DNA from 3 places in the Hydrogenophaga sp. RAC07 genome. Region 1 is predicted to be linked to each of the others. Evidence: predicted binding sites of a transcription regulator. Region 1 holds the regulator's gene; each other region holds the start of a gene.
The links. The regulator sigma-54, encoded in region 1, starts transcription at its own class of promoters, with help from an activator protein. The targets are predictions, from matches to a motif close to TGGCANGNAANCTGCTTT.
Positions count from the first base shown of each region.

Region 1 (4,827 bases):
GCGTGCGCCACGCCCGCGCGTTCGGCGTTGCGCTGCGCGAAGTCGACCATGCGGAAGGACACGTCGCTGCCGAAGACGATGGGCGGATGGCCTTCGGGCCAGTCGCGTTGCTGGCGCTCGGCCTCATCCAGGATGGGTTGCCACACGTGCGGCTGGAAGGGCAGCAGTTTCTCGAACGCGAAGCGGCGCAAGTAGCCAGGCGGGATGTTGAGCGCGATCTGCGCGGCCTCGATCACCACGGTGCCGCTGCCGCAGCAGGGGTCGTACAGCGGCACGATCTCGTCCAGCGGCTGGTCGGCGCAGGCGTCCCAGCCGGTGGCCGCGATCATGGCCGCGGCCAGGGTTTCCTTCAGCGGCGCGTCGCCCTTGTCCTCGCGCCAGCCGCGCTTGAACAGCGGTTCGCCCGAGGTGTCGATGTACAGGCTCACCGTCTCGGTCGTCAGGTGCACGTAGATGCGCACGTCGGGCCAGGTGGTGTTCACGCTGGGGCGCTCGCCGCGCTTTTCGCGGAAGCGGTCGCAGATCGCGTCCTTCACCTTGAGCGCGGCGAAGTTCAGAGACGTCAGCGGGCTGTGCTGCGCCGTGATCTCGACCTTGATGGTCTGCGCCGGTGTGAACCAGATCTCCCACGCCACCTCGCTGGCCGCGTGGTAAAGGTCTTGTTCGCTGCGGTAGCCGCCGTGCCAGAGCTGCACCAGCACGCGCTGCGTGAGGCGGCTGTGCAGGTTCAGCCGCATGGTGTCGCGCCATGACGCATTCAGTGCCACGCCGCCACGCGCCTTGTGCGGCGCGTCCACACCGGTGATGCGCTTGACCTCGGTGGCGAGCATGTCCTCCACGCCGGCGGCGCAGGGCAGGAAAACTTGAAGTTGATTCATAGAAGGGCGTTTCGCCGCCGGGCCGCCCCAAGGCGAAACAGCCCCCTCGGGGGGCAGCGACCCGCGAAGCGGCGGAGCGTGGGGGCCATGTTCAAAGCGATTTTCTAAGGTTCGCGGGGGCGATCCGCAAGGCTTCGCGGTACTTGGCCACCGTGCGGCGCGCGCACTCGATGCCCTGCTCGCGCAGCAGGTCGGAGAGCTGGTTGTCCGACAGAGGCTTGGCCGCTTCTTCGGCGGCGATGAACTGTTTGAGCAGCGCACGCACGGCCGTGCTCGACGCGTTGCCGCCCGTTTCGGTGCCCAGCGACGAGCCGAAGAAGTACTTCAGTTCGTAGGTGCCGAACGGCGTGGACATGTATTTGGCGGTGGTCACGCGGCTGATGGTGGACTCGTGCAGGCCGAGTTCGTCGGCGATCTCGCGCAGCACCAGCGGGCGCATGGCGAGTTCGCCGTGCATGAAGAAATTGCGCTGGCGCTCCACGATGGCGCTGGAGACGCGCAGGATGGTGTCGAAGCGCTGCTGGATGTTCTTGATGAACCAGCGCGCCTCCTGCAGGCGCTGCTGCATGGCGGCGTGGCCGGCCTCACCGCCGTTGTCGCGACCGCCACGGTTCTGGCGCATGGCGCTGGCGTAGGCATCGTGCACGCGCAGGCGCGGCATGACCTCGGGGTTGAGCAGGACCTTGAAGCCCCGACCGGCACGCGTCACCAAGACATCGGGCACGACCACGTTGCGCTCCACGTCGACGAAGCGGCGGCCCGGCTTGGGCTCCAGCCGCGCGATGAGGCCGAGCGCGCCGCGCACGGTTTCGTCGTCCAGGCCGCACAGGTTGCACAGTCGCTTCACATCACGCTTGGCCACCAGCTCCATGGACTGGCCACAAATGGCCAGGGCCGCGCGGGCTTCGGGCGTGTTGCGCATCTCCAGGATCTGCAGCCGCAGGCATTCGGCGAGGTTGCGCGCGCCCACGCCGGCGGGCTCCATGTGCTGCAGCAGTTGCAGGGCCATGGCCAGGCGCTGCTCCAGCGCCTCGCGTTCTTCCAGACCCTCGTTGGGGTCGTCGGTGGCCATCCGGCCCGACAGTGCCTGCCAGGCCGCGGCCAGTTCGGCCAGGCTGTCTTCGATGTAACCGTCGTCGCTGAGCGACTCGATCAGGAAATACAGCGCGGCGCGGTCCTCTTCCGACAGGCGCAGGCAGCGCGCCTGGTCGTGCAGAAAGTCCTGCAGGCTGATGTGGGCGCGGGCCAGGTCGGCCGCACTCGCCGTGTCGTCGTCGCCCGACGCATTGTTGTTGCGCGCGGGGGCATCGCCGCCCCACTCGCTGTCGTCGGGCGCCATCTCCACCGTGCCGTCGCCCTCCCAGCTTTCTTCCACCGGCGTGGCGCCGTCGAGCTTGCCTTCGATGGCATCACTTTCGCCGGTGTCGCTGCTCGTGCTGCTGCTGGATTCGGTGCCGGAGAGCATGGGGCCGGGCGCCTCGGGCATGTCGGGCGCGATCGCCGCTTCGGCGATCTGCTCGCCCGCGCTGACCGGCACATCGGTCTGCTCCAGCCCGAAAGTTTCGCGGTCGGCGGCGTCTTCGGAGCGCTCCAGGAACGGGTTCTCGTCGAGCATCTGCTCGACCTCCTGCGCCATCTCCAGCGTGGAGAGTTGCAGCAGGCGGATGGATTGCTGCAACTGGGGCGTGAGCGCCAGGTGCTGCGAAACCCTGAGTGACAGGCCTTGTTTCACAGGCCCTACATCCTGAAGTGTTCGCCGAGATAAACGCGGCGCACGTCGGCGTTTTCCACGATCTCGGCCGGCGTGCCGCTGGTGAGCACATGACCGTCGTTGATGATGTACGCACGGTCACAGATGCCCAGGGTCTCGCGCACGTTGTGGTCGGTGATGAGCACGCCGATGCCGCGCGACTTGAGGAAGCCGATGATGCGCTGGATCTCGATCACCGCGATCGGGTCGATGCCGGCGAAGGGTTCGTCGAGCAGGATGAAACGCGGGTTGGTGGCCAGCGCCCGGGCAATCTCGACCCGGCGGCGCTCACCGCCGGACAAGGCCGGCGCGGGCGACTCGCGCAGGTGGTCCACATGCAGGTCTTTGAGCAGTTCGTCGAGCCGGGCCTCGATGGCGGCCTTGCTCAGGGTTTTGCCGGCTTCGTCTTCCTGCAGTTCCAGCACGGCGCGCACGTTGTCGGCTACGTTGAGCTTTCGGAAGATCGACGCCTCCTGCGGCAGATACCCCAGGCCCAGGCGCGCGCGGCGGTGGATGGGCAGGTCCTGGATGGCCTGGCCGTCGAGCAGGATCTGCCCCGCGTCCGAGCGCAGCAGGCCGACCAACATATAGAAAGAGGTGGTCTTGCCCGCGCCGTTGGGGCCGAGCAGGCCGACGACTTCACCTTTGAAGACCGCGAGCGACACGTCCTTGACGACCTTGCGGCTGCCGTAGGCCTTCTGCAGGCCCTGGGCCTCCAGGCGGCTGATCTCGGGCACCGGCGCGGCGCGCTTGTCCGGGCCCAGGGCCTTGGCCGATGGCATCGCTGTCACTTCTGGCCCTCACCGAGCTGGTTGCTGGGGCGCAGGTTGGCCGGTGGCGCCGGCGTGGGGGCGGGCGCGCCCTCTTTGGGCACGGGCGTGAGCATGGCGCGCACGCGGCCCGTGGGGTTGCTGGCGGTGCGGTTGGCCACACCACCGTCCACCGTGAACACGTCGGTCGTGTTGTTGTAGACGATCACGTTGCCCGTGGTTTCGTCGTTGAGCTGGGTGCCCTTGAAGCGTTTGAGCACGGCCTCGCCCACAAAACGCACGGTGTCGGCCTGGCTGTCGTATTCGATGCGCTGGGCCGTTCCTTCGATGAACTCGTCCACCCCGTCGCGCTTCTGGCGGAAGAAGCCGGGGCTGCCGTTGACGATGCCGAACTGGTTGCCCTGCGCGTCCTGGCGCACCTCGACCTTGGCACCACGGATGACGATGGTGCCCTTGGTGATGATCACGTTGCCGGTGAAGATGCTGGTCTGGCGCGCATCGTCGTAACGCAGCGCGTCGGCTTCGGCGTTCAGCGGCAGGTTGCGGTCGGCCTTTTCGGCCTGCGCCGTTGCGGCAAACAACAGGCCCGCCACAAGGCAGCCGGTCAGAAGCAAGGGATGGCGAAGGCGCATGGAGGTGGTGACAGCAGGAGGATTTGAGGGCACGAAACTTGCATTCATTGTAACGACGTGATGCCGGCCGAACGGGTGGCGCGACGCCTTTACCGGTTCTTTTCTCACATCGATTCAAGAAGTTGCGGCGAGCCGCCTGCGCCCCGGTCCCAGCCTCAAAGAGAAAGCCCGCAGAGCGGGCTTTCTCTTGATGAATGAAGCGCTCCTCAGCCTTTGCGGGCCTCGGCGATCAGCGCATCGGCCACCACCAGCGTGCGGGGGCCCTGACCGTTGACGTAGTAACGGCCGGCCACGCCCAGCGACGGCGTGCCTTCCACCTTGTAGGCCTCCTGCAGCTGGGTGGCCTTGGTGGCCAGACCGGCGGCGGCGCCGTTGTAGAAGGCGTTGAAGCGGGCCATGTCCACGCCGCCCTGCTTTTCGATCCAGGCGGTGATGGCCGGCGTGTTGGTGAGCTGCTGGCGGTCCACATGGATCGCCTGGAACACCTTGCTGTGCAGGCGATCCACCAGCTTCATGTTTTCCAGGGTGAAGTACAGGCGCTGCATCGGCACAAATGCCGGGCTGAAGGCCACCGGCATGCGGCGCACGTTCACGCTGGCCGGCTGCTTCTTCATCCACTCGTCGAACATCGGCTCGAAATTGAAGCAGTGGATGCAGCTGTAGGCAAAGAACTCGACCACCTCGATCTGGCTGGCCGGGCTTTCCACCGGCGCCGTGGGGCTCACGCGCACGAAGTCGGTGCCCTCCTTGGGCCCGACGCGCTGGGCGAAGGCGGGGGTGATGAGGCCACCGGTGGC
Region 1 is NZ_CP016449.1:3,963,732-3,968,558, forward strand. It holds gene BSY239_RS18445 (THUMP domain-containing class I SAM-dependent RNA methyltransferase) at 1-878, opposite strand, end outside; gene rpoN (RNA polymerase factor sigma-54) at 970-2,610, opposite strand; gene lptB (LPS export ABC transporter ATP-binding protein) at 2,616-3,410, opposite strand; gene lptA (lipopolysaccharide transport periplasmic protein LptA) at 3,416-4,030, opposite strand; gene BSY239_RS18465 (thiol:disulfide interchange protein DsbA/DsbL) at 4,237-4,827, opposite strand, start outside.

Region 2 (4,827 bases), 1.9 Mb from region 1:
TGCCGCGCTGGAGCGCAAGCACGGCGGCTCGCTGGTGGTCAGCGTGCTCTGGTCGCTGGGCTCCACGCTGCTGGCCATCGTCGCGCTGGTGATTTCCATGCCGCTGTGGCTGGTGCCACCTCTGGTGTTGATCCTGCCGCCCCTGATCTGGGGTTGGCTCACCTACCGTGTGTTTGCGTTTGACGCACTGGCCACGCACGCCAGCAGCGAAGAGCGCAAAGTGATCCTGAAGGAACACCGTGGCAGCCTCCTGCTCATGGGTGTGCTCAGCGGTTACCTGGGCGCAGCGCCGAGCCTGTTGTGGGCATCGGGTGCCATGTTCATCGCCATGGCGCCCTTGCTCGTGCCGCTGGCCATCTGGATTTACACGCTGGTGTTTGCATTCGCTTCGCTCTGGTTCGCCCATTACGCCCTGGCCGCCTTGCAGCGCATGCGTGCGGTGGTGCCGGTGGAGGTGCTGGATGCCGATCCAGAACGTGTGCGGGACGACACCCGGCAACTGAATGGACCGGAGAGCACGCCATGACGACCCCCATCGGCCTGATCATCATTGGCGACGAAATCCTCTCGGGCAAACGCTCGGACAAACACCTGCCCAAGGTCATCGAACTGCTGGGCGCGCGGGGCATGTCCTTGTCGTGGGCGCGTTTTGTCGGGGACGACCGCCAGAGCATCACAGCCAATCTGCGGGACGCATTCGCGCAGCCTGGTATCGTCTTTTCGTGCGGTGGCATCGGCGCCACGCCAGACGACCACACCCGACAGTGCGCCGCCGCCGCACTGGGGGTCGAGCTGACCCTGCATCCCGATGCCAGGCTCTTGATCGAGTCGCGCATGCGCGATGTGGCGGCCGAGCAAGGCCAGGAGTTCGATCCCCAACGCCCCGACAACGTGCACCGCTACAACATGGGCGTGTTCCCGGTGGGCGCGACGATCATCCAGAACCCGTACAACAAGATCCCTGGCTTCAGTTGCACGGGCGGGGGTGGTGGTCAGGTGCACTTTGTGCCCGGCTTTCCAGTGATGGCCTGGCCCATGATCGAGTGGGTGCTGGACCATGCCTGTGCCCATCTGCACAGCCGGGGCAGTTGGCTGGAACGATCGGTGATCGTCATGGGCGCCATGGAAGCCGCACTGACTCCGCTGATGGAGCAGGTCGAGCGCGAATTCCCGGTGAAGGTGTTCAGCCTGCCCAGCGTGGACCACCCGGAGTACGGGCGTCACATCGAGTTGGGCGTCAAGGGCGGTGCGGAAGCGGTGGGCGAGGCCTTCGCGAGCTTGCTGGCGGGACTGCATCAATGCGGAGCGCCGTTGGGCCCCGAAATGGTGCGCGGCTAGTTCGCCCAACCGTGGTGCAGCGCATCTGTTCGCACCAAAGTCGTGCAAACTGTCCGTCTGTCGGCCGCACACCGTCGCTGGCGGCTGAAAACCGCAGTCATACCGGGGTCCGTGAACCTTTGTGGCGCATGGCCTGCGCCATAATCGCCGGGCGTTTGAAGAGGGCTGCCCCGTTCAGGTGAACCTGGGTGGTGTTTGGCACAGATACTGCTTCATTCCCATGTCGATTTTCAATTTCCACTCACCCAGCTACAGGAGTATTTGATGGCCAAGACCGTCGCAGACGTGATGCAGATGGTGAAGGACAACGACGTCAAGTTCGTTGACTTCCGTTTCACCGACACCCGGGGCAAAGAACAGCACGTGACCGTGCCGGTGTCCCACTTCGACGAAGACAAGTTCACCTCGGGCCACGCGTTTGACGGCTCGTCGGTGGCCGGCTGGAAAGGCATTGAAGCTTCGGACATGCAGCTCATGCCCGACTCCAACACCGCCAACATCGACCCCTTCTTTGAAGAAACCACGCTGTTCCTGCAGTGCGATGTGATCGAGCCGGGTGACGGCAAGGCCTACGACCGCGATCCGCGCTCCATCGCCAAGCGCGCCGAGGCCTACCTCAAGGCTTCCGGCCTGGGCGACACAGCCTACTTTGGACCAGAGCCCGAATTCTTCATCTTCGACGGCGTGCGCTGGAGCAACGAACCCGGCCGCGTGATGTGCGAGATCGAGGAATACGAAGCCCCGTGGAACAGCGGCGCCAAGCTCGAAGGCGGCAACCGCGGCCACCGTCCGACCGTCAAGGGCGGCTATTTCCCCGTGCCCCCAGTCGACAGCACGCAGGACATGCGCGCCGAGATGTCCCTGATTCTCGAATCGCTGGGCATTCCGGTTGAAGTGTTCCACCACGAAGTGGCGGGCGCTGGCCAGAACGAAATCGGCACCAAGTTCAGCACGCTCGTGGAGCGCGCCGACTGGACGCAGGTGCTCAAGTACGTGGTGTGGAACGTGGCCAATGCCTACGGCAAGACCGCGACCTTCATGCCCAAGCCCTACGCCGGCGACAACGGCTCGGGCATGCACGTTCACCAGTCGATCTGGAAAGACGGCAAGAACCTGTTCGCCGGCGACGGCTATGCCGGTCTGAGCGAATTTGCCCTGTACTACGTGGGCGGCATCATCAAGCACGCCCGCGCGCTGAACGCCATCACCAACCCCGGCACGAACTCGTACAAGCGTCTGGTGCCCGGCTTCGAAGCCCCGGTGAAGCTGGCCTACTCGGCCCGCAACCGCTCGGCCTCGATCCGCATCCCGTACGTGGCCAACCCCAAGGGTCGCCGCATCGAAGCGCGTTTCCCCGATCCTTCGGCCAACCCCTACCTGGCCTTCTCGGCCCTGATGATGGCTGGTCTGGACGGCGTGGAAAACAAGATCCACCCGGGCGAAGCCGCCACCAAGGATCTGTACCACCTGCCGCCCGAAGAAGACAAGTTGGTGCCGACCGTGTGCCACAGTCTCGACCAGGCGCTGGAGTATCTCGACAAGGGCCGCAGCTTCCTGACCAAGGGTGGTGTGTTCACCGACTCCATGCTCGACGCCTACATCGAATTGAAGATGGCCGAAGTCACGCGCTTCCGCATGGCGCCGCACCCCGTCGAATTCGACATGTACTACAGCCTGTGATGGACAGCCCGGTCTGACCGGGTCAACCTGCAGACGAGGGACGGCGCAAGCCGTCCCTTTTTGTTTCGGAGCGACATCTGGCCCTGTGAACGGGGTCGGCGGCGGCACTTTTCAAAAGGTTTTCCGTCATACTGATTCGCGATGAACGGCGCAGTCTTGCCGTGTCGACCCAACGGAGACCTCGTGCCCATGTCCCCCCTGCATTTCTCATCTGTTCCAGGCCTCGTTGCAGGCGTCGTGCTGTTGTGCAGCCTGCCCGCGCAAGCCCAGGAGCGCATCTACCGCTGCGGCAACGAATACACCAACAACGCGCAGGTGGCCAAGAGCCGCAACTGCACGCCCATGGAGGGCGGCAACATCACCATCGTTGAAGGGACCAAACCCGCACCCGCCGCCCGCAGCACACCTGCTGCGGCCCCTCGCAGCGGTAACGACCGCGTGGATCCCGCAGCCCAGCGCGCCCGCGACAGCGATGCCAAGGCCATTCTGGAAACCGAACTGCGCAAGGCCGAAGAGCGGCTGGCGCAGGCGCGCAAGGAGTACGCCAACGGTGAGCCTGAAAAGCAGGGCATCGAGTCGCGCAACTACCAGCGTTACCTGGACCGTGTGGCAGAACTCAAGGCCGCGGTGGCCCGCGCCGAGAGCGACGTGGCTGGCCTGCAGCGGGAGCTCGGTCGCCTGCCCGCTGCTTCGGGCAATGCCGCAAGATGAGCGGCTTGAAAAAGACACCGACCCTTTCCCCCATCAAACGCCGGGCACCGTCGGACACGGTGGGCGCCGAAGGCGCGAAGCGATCCGCCGCTGTGCCGGGGCGTTTCCAGTCGCTGGACATGCTCGCCACCTTGGTGGCCGTGGTCGACTCGGACGGACATGTGCTGTACGCCAACGCGGCATTGGAAGACGCCTTGGGCACGTCGCGGCGCAGCATCGCCAACACCTTGTTTCAAGACTGCTTCACCGAGCCCGCCTTGCTGGAGAGCGCGCTGAGCGGTGCACGTGGCAACGAGTTTGCCGCGCTGCGTTACGACGCCTGGCTCAAGCGCGTGAACCACGAGGCTCTGCCGGTGCACGTGGTGGTGGCGCAGACCGAGAGCAAGGGCGAGGTGGTGGTGGAGCTGCTGCCGCTGGAGCAGCAGGCCCGCCAGGAACGTGAAGAGCGGCTGATCGACCAGGCACAGGCCAACAAGGAGCTCATCCGCAACCTCGCGCACGAGATCAAGAACCCGCTGGGCGGTATCCGGGGTGCGGCTCAGCTGTTGCAGATGGAGCTGGAGTCGCGTGAGCTCATCGAATACACGCAGGTCATCATCCATGAGGCGGACCGGCTGCAGTCGCTGGTGGACCGATTGCTCGCGCCGCACCGCCGCCCGCATGTGGTGGGGGACGTGAACATCCACGAGGTGTGTGAACGCGTGCGTTCGCTGATCCTGGCCGAGTTTCCCAAGGGACTGCGCGTGGTGCGCGACTACGACGCATCGATTCCCGAGTTTCGTGGCGACCGCGAGCAGCTGATACAGGCCGTGCTCAACATCGCGCACAACGCGGCGCAGGCACTGGCCGAACGCGTCTCGGCGGGCGACGCGCAGATCACGTTCAAGACGCGCGTGGGTCGCCAGGTGACGTTTGGCAAACAGCGCTACCGGCTGGCATTGGAATTGCATGTCATCGACAACGGGCCTGGCGTTCCAGACTCGATCAAGGACCGCATCTTTTTCCCGCTCGTGTCGGGACGCGATGGCGGCTCCGGCCTGGGGCTCACGCTGGCACAAACTTTTGTCCAGCAGCACCACGGTTTGATCGAGTGTGAGA
Region 2 is NZ_CP016449.1:1,201,670-1,206,496, forward strand. It holds gene BSY239_RS05585 (EI24 domain-containing protein) at 1-526, shown strand, start outside; gene BSY239_RS05590 (competence/damage-inducible protein A) at 523-1,338, shown strand; gene glnA (type I glutamate--ammonia ligase) at 1,603-3,018, shown strand; gene BSY239_RS05600 (hypothetical protein) at 3,208-3,729, shown strand; gene glnL (nitrogen regulation protein NR(II)) at 3,789-4,827, shown strand, end outside.
Region 2: glnA (type I glutamate--ammonia ligase) is a predicted target of sigma-54. The motif match lies at 1,535-1,552, and genes of this name have one in related genera.

Region 3 (4,827 bases), 2.3 Mb from region 1:
AGCCCCCGCCCTGATTGCTGCCACCCTGCAAGCAATGAGCGCCGATGGGGAGCACGCAGCATGAGCATCAACGAACACAGCATGTGGTTGCACGGCGAAGGCTTCGACATGCTGGGCATCGTCAGCCTGCCGCCCACAGGCAAGCCCCTGCAAAACACCGGCGTGGTCATCGTGGTCGGCGGCGCCCAGTACCGCGCCGGCAGCCACCGCCAATTTGTGCAACTTGCGCGCTATCTCGCCGATGGCGGCTTCCCGGTGCTTAGATTCGACTTGCCCGGCATGGGCGACAGCCCGGGCGAGCTGCCTTCGTTCGAAGACTCCGCGCCGCACATCGCTGCGGCCATCGACGGGTTTCAACAGCGGCACCCAGGCGTTGAACGCGTGGTGCTGTGGGGCCTGTGCGACGGCGCTTCGGCCAGTCTGCTCTATGTGGACGCTACCCACGACGCTCGCGTTGCCGGTTTGGCGCTGCTCAATCCCTGGGTGAGGAGCGAGGTGAGTCTGGCTCGGGCGCGGGTGAAACATTACTACTGGCAGAGACTGCGGGAGCCTGGGTTCTGGCGAAAGTTGTTCAAGGGCCGCGTGAGTTGGAACGCCTTGAAGGAGTTGGGGGTGAACGTGCTTGGCATGTCAGGCGCCCCACCGGCAACACAGAGCTTCCAGGCGCGGATGGCTCATGCCTGGCGCGCCTTTGACTCACCCATTCTGCTGCTGCTCAGCGAGCGCGACCTGACCGCACAGGAGTTCGTGGAACACGCCAACCTTGGCGCAGCGTGGGCCGAGTGGAATCACCATAGGTGCCTTGACCAACACACCCTTGCGCTCGCAGACCACACCTGCTCGGCGCTGAAGTCGGCCAGTCAATGCGGCGAGTTGAGCCGCAGCTGGTTGCAACAGTTGCCCTGAGCAAGGCCCGGGGTCCAAAACCCCTGCTCCAATAGAAAAGGGCTGGCAAAAGCCAGCCCTTTTCACCTGCAAGACAGGCTGGTTGGACGTGTCAGACCTTCGCTGCGCGACGGCGGGCAGCCCCCACGCCAATCAGACCGATGCCCAGCAGAGCCAGCGAGACGGGCTCAGGCGTTTCGTTCGTGATTTCCTTGATCAGCTTTCTTTCGATGGCTGCAGCAAAGTCGCTGAAGCTATCAACGCCGATCACGAACCCACCACCACCCTTGACATCGCTGTTGTAGTAGCTCGTGATGCTGCTTCCGCCAATGGCCAAGCCGTTGATGGTGTCGACGCCCAGGGTATTGATCGCGTAGTCGCGACCGTAGGCGGTGGAGCAATCTCCGCTGTTGCAAGCGCCGTCACCCGACACGTCGATCACCTGACGCAGGGATTCGAAGCCGTTTGCGAACAGGCCAGCACCGTAACGAATGGCCGCTTGCACGCCGGTGTTTCCCGAGAAGGCTCGGGTCTCGTCCGCGATGTCGTTCGCAAATGCGATCGCGCTGGCAGCGCTGTTGATCAGCGACCATCCCACCTGCACCGCTTGCTGGGTGGCAGAAGACCATTCCACGTAAGTCACAGCGATCGCACCACCCTCGCTGGCCAGGATGGCGTTTTGCACGCTGACGTTCTGGAACGCCTGCACGTAACCATTTCGCTGCAACAAATATTCGCTGTTGCTGACGCTGCCGGACACGTCGACCAACAGCACAAGTTCCAGACCCACCGGCACAGCCGAGGCTGGGGTCGAGGCGAACAGAGCAGCAGCCCCGCACACCGATGCCAAGAGTTTCTTCAACATGATTTCCTTCTCCTTGGTTAAGCCGGCGGACTGCCGCGCACCAAGCGATTAGCATCTGGTGTGCCAGAGTTCACACATCCTTGATATTCTTGAAAATTCCCGCGGATACCCTGGGCAGTGGGGTGGACTTTGTCAAAAAACCCGACAAGTAGTCAGCCCATGTTCAGCACCCCCGGCATGCGGCCCGCTCCAGACACTTCTGCTTTAGGAGCGACAGAGCCGCCCAGATTCATCTTCAAGTCTGTCGAATTGCTTTACAGATTTTTGTTACTTTTCCGGTAAGTACTTGATTTCATTGCCTGGCATGGATATCGCTTAGTAGCGTAACAAGCCGCAACTGCGGTCTAACCCTCCAAGGAGTTTTTCATGCGTTTCATCAAGTCTTTTGTCGCAGCCGCCGCCCTCGCGGTTTCTGCCTCCGCCTTCGCCACCCCGGTGAGCGGCACCAGCCTGCAGAACCAGATCAACAATTTGTATGGTGGCGTTGGCGCTTCCTCGGTTTCATCGGCACCCAACGTGCAGACGGACCAAGCGGCTGAGTCTGGCCTGTTCCAAATCGAGGTGAGCGCAACTGCTTCTGCCTCCATCGTGTTTGAACTGGCTGGCTTTGCACCAACTACCACATTCGGCATCTACGATCCGAATGCAATCGGCACGAAGCTGGAACTGTTTAATGGCGCTGCAGGCCCAGGTGTCAAGAAGGAACTGACGCTGTCTCTTGGCAACTTGTTCACCACCTACCGCTTTGACCCACTGGTCCCGCCCTTCGCATTTGATGTATCGAGCGCAGCTTTCTCCACGAGCACGTTTGGTTATTACATCAAGACTCCCAACGATATCTTTTACTCGCAGGCATATCTGAATGGCGGCGATGACCACATGGTTGCCTACCAAGGCGTCGGCGATACCATTCGCCTGCCTGGAGCCCCTGCAAACAGCTTCTGGGGCAGCGAAAGCTACCTGCTCGCTTGGGAAGATCTGCCACTCGCTGGCTCGGACAAGGACTACGACGACCTGGGTGTGTACGTGACACTTGTGAAGCCAGTTCCCGAGCCAGGCTCCCTTGCCCTGCTGGGTCTGGGCCTCGCCGGTCTGGCAGCAGCCTCGCGCCGCAAGCAAAAACAAGCCTGATCGTTCTTCGGAACCGTCAACATCAAAAAGGGTGGCTCTGCCACCCTTTTTGCTTTTGGGAGCCTGGCTTTTCTGTCGACATTCTTGACATACTCGTGCCTGACTCGCGCAGAGCCACACAAACGCCATTGAATTCATTGATTTTTTTACTTTGGCACAGACTGTGCTTGTAAAGCACCATCGAAACCCCGCCGAAAGAAATTATGAAATCCATCTCGAAAACCGCCGTAGGCCTGTTGTTTGCCTTGGCAGCTGGCGTGGCCAGCGCCCTCCCTGTCAACCTTGTGTCCAACGGCAGTTTTGAGAGCGGACTTACGGGCTGGACTATTGGTGGGACCGATAGCCAGGGCTTTCCGCCCGTGGCCATCTTCTACAACTCCGCCGCGGGCTACCCCACCGGCGCCTTCGGCGAAGCCGTTCCACAGAACAACGCACCGACCAACTCACCCGACGCCGTGGGCGATCGCGCTGCCTACTTTGTCAGTGACCGCACGGTCAACCAGAGCTTGTCGCAGTCGATCACGGTCAGCACCGGCGGCATGTACCAAATCGGATTCAGCGCCTACGCACCCGCCAACGGCTACGCCAACTTCTACGACGCCACCTTCTCCGGCGTGATTGCCACCGTGCAACTTGCCAACTATGCCGTGAGCACGGGCCCAGTCACCACCTGGCAAACGTTTGCCGGTGCGGCCGACCTGCTGGCAGGCAACTACCTGGTTGAATTCGTGTTCAACACCAATGGTGTCCCCGCCAAAGACGTGGTAATCGACCAAGTCTATGTCATTGCCGGCAATCCTCCGGTCGGCGTGCCCGAGCCAGGCTCGCTCGCACTGCTGGGCCTTGGCCTCGCCGGCTTGGCCGCAGCTTCGCGTCGCAAGCAAAAACAAGCCTGATCGTTCTTCGGAACCGCATGCATTAAAAAGGGTGGCTCTGCCACCCTTTTTGCATTTCTGCTCAGCTCAAGCCTTGCGGTGCCGGCGCCACCAAACCGCTGCAAAATGCCGCGCGGCAGCCGCCACCCCACACAGGCTCCGCCTGTCAAGCGCCACCAGCCCCACCCGCTCACGCCGCAGCGCCATCCAGTCTGCCTTGTATGCGTCGTCACCACTCAGATAGTCCACCTCGCCCACGCCGTCCACGTCCATGGTGTGTTGCATGAGTGCGGTGGTGAGCACCGAGCCGGCGGACAGCTTTTCGAACCCCTGCACGTAGGCCAGCTTGTAGATGTTGGCCTTGCCCTGGCACACCAGCCACAGCTGGGCGGCCAGGGGTTCGCCGTTGAGCCAGAGCACACCCAGGCGCAGCCAGCCCAGGCGGGCAGCCAGGCGAATGAGGCCTGGCATGAATTCGGGACAAGGCTCGGGTGTCTTCCAGCTCTTGGCGTACACCGCCTCGTACGCAGCAATCGCATCTTCCAGCGCGTCTGATGCCTGGCTGTGGATGTCGATGCGCCATGCGCCCGCTTTGCCCAGGCGTCGGCGGCCCCGGTCGACACTATTTCGCAGGGCCGAAGGTCGCATCGGCCAGTAGGCTTCAAACCCGCCCTCAGGCACCGGCTGGTACCAGTTGCCGAAGGCAAAGTACCGGTCTGTCCAGTAGCCGGCTGCGCGCAGGCCGCCTTCCAGGTGTGGTAACCAGTCCGCAGAAGTGTCCAGCGGCTGCAGGCGCAGCACCGCGCCACCTGGCAGCGCTTTCATGGCCTGCGCCGCCGCCTGCCATTGCTCGGGCGACACAGTGCCCGCATCGCCCTGCGGGCCGTAGAGGCCGCTGTAGTAGTTGCTCAGCGAGCTCAGCGGCTCACCGCCTGCCTGCTGCATGAGCTGGAGGCAGACGCCAGGCGCCAGCGGCAAGGGAAAGTGGCGGGGCTGGCGCTCGAAGCCGTGCGCCAGCAGGTGGGCAAACCAGGCTTCGGACTGGAACAGGTCAATGGCCATGAAACGCAG
Region 3 is NZ_CP016449.1:1,619,615-1,624,441, reverse strand. It holds gene BSY239_RS07605 (hydrolase 2, exosortase A system-associated) at 1-64, shown strand, start outside; gene BSY239_RS07600 (hydrolase 1, exosortase A system-associated) at 61-906, shown strand; gene BSY239_RS07595 (DUF1194 domain-containing protein) at 998-1,750, opposite strand; gene BSY239_RS07590 (PEP-CTERM sorting domain-containing protein) at 2,117-2,881, shown strand; gene BSY239_RS22810 (PEP-CTERM sorting domain-containing protein) at 3,085-3,777, shown strand; gene BSY239_RS07580 (GNAT family N-acetyltransferase) at 3,844-4,818, opposite strand.
Region 3: BSY239_RS22810 (PEP-CTERM sorting domain-containing protein) is a predicted target of sigma-54. The motif match lies at 3,034-3,051, and genes of this name have one in related genera.